DNA from 3 places in the Lysinibacillus sp. FSL W8-0992 genome. Region 2 is predicted to be linked to each of the others. Evidence: a T-box and tRNA genes for the amino acid it is inferred to sense, from the RefSeq annotation. Region 2 holds a T-box; the other regions hold tRNA genes.

What was found. The T-box of region 2 lies ahead of ileS (isoleucine--tRNA ligase). A T-box ahead of a tRNA ligase gene usually reads a tRNA of that ligase, here a tRNA-Ile.
Region 1: it has a tRNA-Ile gene. The T-box ahead of ileS (isoleucine--tRNA ligase) is inferred to sense a tRNA for this amino acid. The anticodon was not compared.
Region 3: it has a tRNA-Ile gene. The T-box ahead of ileS (isoleucine--tRNA ligase) is inferred to sense a tRNA for this amino acid. The anticodon was not compared.

What each region holds. Positions count from the first base shown of each region.
Region 1 covers NZ_JBBOZQ010000001.1:1,873,973-1,876,206, reverse strand. Annotated here, with positions in the region: gene nadA (quinolinate synthase NadA) at 1-702, shown strand, start outside; tRNA gene NSQ74_RS09285 (tRNA-Glu) at 806-877, opposite strand; tRNA gene NSQ74_RS09280 (tRNA-Ser) at 880-970, opposite strand; tRNA gene NSQ74_RS09275 (tRNA-Asn) at 984-1,060, opposite strand; tRNA gene NSQ74_RS09270 (tRNA-Ile) at 1,065-1,141, opposite strand; tRNA gene NSQ74_RS09265 (tRNA-Gly) at 1,145-1,218, opposite strand; tRNA gene NSQ74_RS09260 (tRNA-Phe) at 1,224-1,299, opposite strand; tRNA gene NSQ74_RS09255 (tRNA-Asp) at 1,336-1,411, opposite strand; tRNA gene NSQ74_RS09250 (tRNA-Met) at 1,415-1,489, opposite strand; tRNA gene NSQ74_RS09245 (tRNA-Ser) at 1,544-1,636, opposite strand; tRNA gene NSQ74_RS09240 (tRNA-Ile) at 1,652-1,728, opposite strand; tRNA gene NSQ74_RS09235 (tRNA-Met) at 1,736-1,809, opposite strand; tRNA gene NSQ74_RS09230 (tRNA-Ala) at 1,836-1,911, opposite strand; tRNA gene NSQ74_RS09225 (tRNA-Pro) at 1,934-2,010, opposite strand; tRNA gene NSQ74_RS09220 (tRNA-Arg) at 2,020-2,096, opposite strand; tRNA gene NSQ74_RS09215 (tRNA-Leu) at 2,112-2,200, opposite strand; tRNA gene NSQ74_RS09210 (tRNA-Gly) at 2,206-2,234, opposite strand, start outside.
Region 2 covers NZ_JBBOZQ010000001.1:4,288,809-4,291,042, forward strand. Annotated here, with positions in the region: gene ileS (isoleucine--tRNA ligase) at 1-1,125, opposite strand, end outside; T-box leader at 1,326-1,548, opposite strand; gene NSQ74_RS21400 (DivIVA domain-containing protein) at 1,654-2,178, opposite strand.
Region 3 covers NZ_JBBOZQ010000001.1:1,881,111-1,883,344, forward strand. Annotated here, with positions in the region: tRNA gene NSQ74_RS09325 (tRNA-Lys) at 1-57, shown strand, start outside; tRNA gene NSQ74_RS09330 (tRNA-Leu) at 80-164, shown strand; tRNA gene NSQ74_RS09335 (tRNA-Gly) at 211-285, shown strand; tRNA gene NSQ74_RS09340 (tRNA-Leu) at 291-379, shown strand; tRNA gene NSQ74_RS09345 (tRNA-Arg) at 395-471, shown strand; tRNA gene NSQ74_RS09350 (tRNA-Pro) at 481-557, shown strand; tRNA gene NSQ74_RS09355 (tRNA-Ala) at 580-655, shown strand; tRNA gene NSQ74_RS09360 (tRNA-Met) at 682-755, shown strand; tRNA gene NSQ74_RS09365 (tRNA-Ile) at 763-839, shown strand; tRNA gene NSQ74_RS09370 (tRNA-Ser) at 855-947, shown strand; tRNA gene NSQ74_RS09375 (tRNA-Met) at 1,002-1,076, shown strand; tRNA gene NSQ74_RS09380 (tRNA-Asp) at 1,080-1,155, shown strand; tRNA gene NSQ74_RS09385 (tRNA-Phe) at 1,192-1,267, shown strand; tRNA gene NSQ74_RS09390 (tRNA-Gly) at 1,273-1,346, shown strand; tRNA gene NSQ74_RS09395 (tRNA-Ile) at 1,350-1,426, shown strand; tRNA gene NSQ74_RS09400 (tRNA-Asn) at 1,431-1,507, shown strand; tRNA gene NSQ74_RS09405 (tRNA-Ser) at 1,521-1,611, shown strand; tRNA gene NSQ74_RS09410 (tRNA-Glu) at 1,614-1,685, shown strand; gene dpaL (diaminopropionate ammonia-lyase) at 1,884-2,234, shown strand, end outside.

The sequences.
Region 1 (2,234 bases), 2.4 Mb from region 2:
ATTTTGCCATTAACATATGTTAATTCTACTGCTGCAATTAAAGCATTTACTGGACGTCACGGTGGCGCCTGTGTAACCTCCTCCAATGCAAAAGAAATGGTAAAATGGGCATTTTCACAAAAACAACGTATTTTATTTTTACCAGATCAGCATTTAGGAAGAAATACAGCGTTCGATTTAGGTGTGCCTCTCGAAAATATGGCCGTATGGAATCCACATACGAATGCGCTTGAAACAGATCAATCGCCAGAAAATATTCAAGTAATATTGTGGAAAGGACACTGTTCAGTCCATGAAGGCTTTACAGTGCAACATATAGCAATGGTTCGTCAATCACATCCAAATATGCGTATTATCGTTCATCCTGAATGTAGCCGTGAAGTTGTCGCAGCTGCAGATGATGCAGGCTCTACAAAATATATCCTTGATACTATTAATAATGCTTCAAGCGGATCAGCGTGGGCAATTGGAACAGAAATGAATCTAGTAAACCGCATTATTCAACAACATCCTGATAAACATATTATTTCTTTAAACGAAAACTTTTGTCCTTGTCTTACAATGAATCGCATTGACCTTCCACATTTACTATGGTCACTTGAAAGCATTGATCAGGGCCAGCCACATAACCGTATTCAAGTGGATACGTCAACGGCAAAAGAAGCTCGTAGCTCTCTTGAAAGAATGCTGTCACGTGCGTAAGCAAAAAAATCGTCTACCTATTTAGTGGTAGACGATTTTTCGTATTTCTTCTGTTAAAAAAAGCACAGTCGATGTAAACAATTACATCGACTGTGCTTTAGTATGACCCCTACGGGATTCGAACCCGTGTTACCGCCGTGAAAGGGCGGTGTCTTAACCGCTTGACCAAGGGGCCAATGGCGGAGAAGGAGGGATTTGAACCCTCGCGCCGGTTACCCGACCTACACCCTTAGCAGGGGCGCCTCTTCAGCCTCTTGAGTACTTCCCCACAAATAAAAAAATGGCTCCGAAGGCAGGACTCGAACCTGCGACAACCTGATTAACAGTCAGGTGCTACTACCAACTGAGCTACTTCGGAATAATGGTGGGCCTAAATGGACTCGAACCATCGACCTCACGCTTATCAGGCGTGCGCTCTAACCAGCTGAGCTATAGGCCCATTTGGAGCGGGTGATGAGAATCGAACTCACGACATCAGCTTGGAAGGCTGAGGTTTTACCATTAAACTACACCCGCGTATATGGTGGGTCAGGACGGAATCGAACCGCCGACACTTAGAGCTTCAATCTAATGCTCTACCAACTGAGCTACTGACCCATATACTTCTTACTAAGCTATCAACTTATTTAAAAATGGCGGTCCCGACCGGGATCGAACCGGCGATCTCCTGCGTGACAGGCAGGCATGTTAACCGCTACACCACGGGACCATTTGGTTGCGGGGGCCGGATTTGAACCAACGACCTTCGGGTTATGAGCCCGACGAGCTACCACTGCTCCACCCCGCGAAAATAATATTCATTTATATCGAGTTGTTAGCACACCATTTACAAAATAAAAACTGGAGGAGGTAGAGGGATTCGAACCCCCGCGCGGTGTTACCCGCCTGTCGGTTTTCAAGACCGATCCCTTCAGCCGAACTTGGGTATACCTCCGTAACATTATATAAATGGTGGACCTTGCAGGACTCGAACCTGCGACCGGACGGTTATGAGCCGTCTGCTCTAACCAACTGAGCTAAAGGTCCTTTAAGATGGCGGCGGAGGGAGTCGAACCCACGACCTTTCGGGTATGAACCGAATGCTCTAGCCAGCTGAGCTACACCGCCAGGATCTTTATACTGGTTATAAATTATGGTGGAGCCTAGCGGGATCGAACCGCTGACCTCCTGCGTGCAAGGCAGGCGCTCTCCCAGCTGAGCTAAGGCCCCATAAATTCATGTTACTAGGAAATGGTCGGGAAGACAGGATTCGAACCTGCGACCCCTTGGTCCCAAACCAAGTGCTCTACCAAGCTGAGCTACTTCCCGTTCATTTATTGGCGCGCCCGGCAGGAGTCGAACCCACAACCTTCTGATCCGTAGTCAGACGCTCTATCCAATTGAGCTACGGGCGCTTAATATTTTAAAAATGGTGCCGAGGGCCGGAATCGAACCGGCACGGTAGTCACCTACCGCAGGATTTTAAGTCCTGTGCGTCTGCCAGTTCCGCCACCCCGGCACATTTGGAGCGGAAGACGAGGTTCGAACTCGCG
Region 2 (2,234 bases):
AGCAGTAACCATTTTGTTTGCATCATTGTAGAAAACACCTTCAAAGCCTGGTGCTTCGTCAGTATAACAACCACTGTTATCCACTGGACTTAGAATTGGTAAACCGTATAACTTACCAATTTGATAGTCATCTTCACCGTGTCCTGGAGCAGTATGAACACAGCCAGTACCCGCCTCAGCAGTAACGTGTTCACCGACCATTACAAGGGACTCACGGTCGTAGAATGGATGTTGTGCTACGATGCGATCTAATGCTTCTCCTTTTACTTCTTGGATAACTTCATAAGTTTCCCAATCAAGCTCTTTTGCAACTGTTTCAAGCAATTCTTTCGCAATAATGAATTTTTTATCCGCTACTGCAACAACAACATAAATGAATTCCGGATTTAAAGAAATCCCTAAGTTCGCTGGTAATGTCCAAGGTGTAGTAGTCCAAATAATAAATTTCGCATCAGCTGGGACAACACCTTTTGCATCTTTAATCGCAAAGCTAACATAAATAGAAGCTGATTTTACATCTTTATATTCAATTTCAGCCTCTGCTAATGCAGATTCTGAAGATGGTGACCAATACACGGGTTTTAAGCCTTTATAAATATAGCCTTTTTCAGCCATTTTACCGAACACTTCAATTTGTCGTGCTTCAAATTCTGGTTTTAACGTAATATATGGGTTTTCCCAATCACCACGAATACCTAAACGACGGAATTGCTCACGCTGATTGTCGATTTGTTCATATGCATATTTTTCGCAAAGCTCGCGGAATTCAGCAATAGACATTTCTTTACGTTTTACACCTTTGTTCGTTAAAGCTTGCTCGATTGGTAAACCATGTGTATCCCATCCAGGAATATAGTTGACATGGAAACCTGTCATTGAGCGATGACGTGTGATCATATCTTTCAGCACTTTATTTAAGGCGTGACCAATATGGATATCACCATTTGCATATGGAGGGCCATCATGTAGAACATATTCAGGGCGACCTGCTGTACGCTCCATTTGTAGTTTATTGATGTCCATCTCATTCCATTTTTCTTGCATTTTTGGTTCATTCGCTGGTAAATTTCCGCGCATTGGAAAATCTGTTTTCGGCATTAGTAACGTTTCTTTATATTCAACCATTTGTTAATTCCTCCTTTATTTTTTTGCAAACAGAGAACAATTGCTAAGCATTTGATTACATTCGACAGATTTTTGTAAGTCCCAAGCAAAGGTAAACAGAACACAACTTGTGCCAATCATTTAAATTACGCCTTTTTGCTATACTTTCCTAGTGACACGCAAAACAATCCATTAACAACAAAAAAAGCCCCTCAATCCCTGTAAGGGACGAGAAGCTTGAACTCGCGGTACCACCCTAGTTGTAGTACATAATTGTACTACCGCTTGAAAGCACGTTAACGTTGTGCGCTCCGAAATAACTTACTAAACGTTCAGTTATTTAGCTCAGAAGTGATTTTCTTTGTTATTTGCTTGTCTGGGCTCACACTATCCCCAAATCGCTTTACTACACCTAACAAATACTGTCTTCGTCTCTGCCTATATGCATATCTGTTCTTATTTAATTACTATTACAATAGTATATGGAAATCCATGTATGGCGTCAAGTCATATTCATTACATGACTACGTCACTTTTTCAATGGACTATTTAGATTTCTTCTGATTCTTGGGCTTCCTCAACAGAAGACTGAATTTCTGTTAAATCAATATCATATTGCAATAAATGATCCCAATCGTCTGCATTAAGTAAATCCAATTGTGCTTCTACAAGCATTTTAAATCGATTGCGGAAAACTTTTGACTGCTTTTTCAGCTCATCTATTTCTATAGTTACTTTACGTGCTTTCGTTAATGCCTCATTAACAATGCGATCAGCATTTTTTTCGGCTTCTTTCACAATAAGCTTTGCTTCTTTTTGTGAGTTTCTTCGTACCTCATCTGCTGCCTCTTGAGCGACAACAATTGATTTTTGTAATGTTTCCTCTAAAGAATTAAAATGTCTCGCTTGCTCTAAAGCCATTTCCAGTTGCTTATCGACATCTTTTTTTTCACGGAGTAATTTTTCATAATCTTTAATAATTTGATCTAAAAATTCATTTACTTCATCTTCAGCATATCCCCTGAAAGATTTTGTAAACTCCTTATTATGTATATCAATAGGTGATAATGGCATACGATCCTTCTCTCCTTTACATGTACATTCGTAATTCCTATTATACAATTGTTCTA
Region 3 (2,234 bases), 2.4 Mb from region 2:
TAGAGCATCTGACTTTTAATCAGAGGGTCGAAGGTTCGAGTCCTTCATGGCTCACCATTTAAATTGCCAACAATAATATGCGGGTGTGGCGGAATTGGCAGACGCACTAGACTTAGGATCTAGCGCCGCGAGGCGTGGGGGTTCGACTCCCTTCACCCGCACCATTTATTTTAATTTCATAATTGCCAGGATAAATAATCTTATGCACATGCGGAAGTAGTTCAGTGGTAGAACACCACCTTGCCAAGGTGGGGGTCGCGAGTTCGAACCTCGTCTTCCGCTCCAAATGTGCCGGGGTGGCGGAACTGGCAGACGCACAGGACTTAAAATCCTGCGGTAGGTGACTACCGTGCCGGTTCGATTCCGGCCCTCGGCACCATTTTTAAAATATTAAGCGCCCGTAGCTCAATTGGATAGAGCGTCTGACTACGGATCAGAAGGTTGTGGGTTCGACTCCTGCCGGGCGCGCCAATAAATGAACGGGAAGTAGCTCAGCTTGGTAGAGCACTTGGTTTGGGACCAAGGGGTCGCAGGTTCGAATCCTGTCTTCCCGACCATTTCCTAGTAACATGAATTTATGGGGCCTTAGCTCAGCTGGGAGAGCGCCTGCCTTGCACGCAGGAGGTCAGCGGTTCGATCCCGCTAGGCTCCACCATAATTTATAACCAGTATAAAGATCCTGGCGGTGTAGCTCAGCTGGCTAGAGCATTCGGTTCATACCCGAAAGGTCGTGGGTTCGACTCCCTCCGCCGCCATCTTAAAGGACCTTTAGCTCAGTTGGTTAGAGCAGACGGCTCATAACCGTCCGGTCGCAGGTTCGAGTCCTGCAAGGTCCACCATTTATATAATGTTACGGAGGTATACCCAAGTTCGGCTGAAGGGATCGGTCTTGAAAACCGACAGGCGGGTAACACCGCGCGGGGGTTCGAATCCCTCTACCTCCTCCAGTTTTTATTTTGTAAATGGTGTGCTAACAACTCGATATAAATGAATATTATTTTCGCGGGGTGGAGCAGTGGTAGCTCGTCGGGCTCATAACCCGAAGGTCGTTGGTTCAAATCCGGCCCCCGCAACCAAATGGTCCCGTGGTGTAGCGGTTAACATGCCTGCCTGTCACGCAGGAGATCGCCGGTTCGATCCCGGTCGGGACCGCCATTTTTAAATAAGTTGATAGCTTAGTAAGAAGTATATGGGTCAGTAGCTCAGTTGGTAGAGCATTAGATTGAAGCTCTAAGTGTCGGCGGTTCGATTCCGTCCTGACCCACCATATACGCGGGTGTAGTTTAATGGTAAAACCTCAGCCTTCCAAGCTGATGTCGTGAGTTCGATTCTCATCACCCGCTCCAAATGGGCCTATAGCTCAGCTGGTTAGAGCGCACGCCTGATAAGCGTGAGGTCGATGGTTCGAGTCCATTTAGGCCCACCATTATTCCGAAGTAGCTCAGTTGGTAGTAGCACCTGACTGTTAATCAGGTTGTCGCAGGTTCGAGTCCTGCCTTCGGAGCCATTTTTTTATTTGTGGGGAAGTACTCAAGAGGCTGAAGAGGCGCCCCTGCTAAGGGTGTAGGTCGGGTAACCGGCGCGAGGGTTCAAATCCCTCCTTCTCCGCCATTGGCCCCTTGGTCAAGCGGTTAAGACACCGCCCTTTCACGGCGGTAACACGGGTTCGAATCCCGTAGGGGTCATACTAAAACGCAGTAAATGTGAACATCACATTTGCTGCGTTTTTTTTTGCTAGAGTGAAAGTTTGAGAGCTAAATATAAGTGAGATTTCAGTACTTACGATTTATACATAATATCATCTACTGTTGCGCATACTATTATTCTTTTTAATTGAATTTTCAGGTAATATAGTAATGAACGATAAATAGAGGGGGATTAGGATGAGCCATAAATTGAGATGGGTGTACAATCGGCAATATCAGTTACAGGAAAACATAGAACGAGTAGAACCTGTACTACAAAATTTCACAGTGAGACAGGTTAATCGTGTGGAACAGTTTCATCGTACATATGATGGTTTCGAAAAGACACCTTTACGTAGTTTAGATTTTTTAGCATCCCATATAGGGGTCAATAAAATATTTATGAAAGATGAGTCATTTCGATTTGGCTTAAATGCATTTAAAGTTTTAGGTGGTATTTATGCAATTGGACAGTATGTTGCGAAATTGCTAGGTCAACATATTGATGAACTGTCATTCGAACAATTAAAGTCGCCTGAAGTAAAAGAA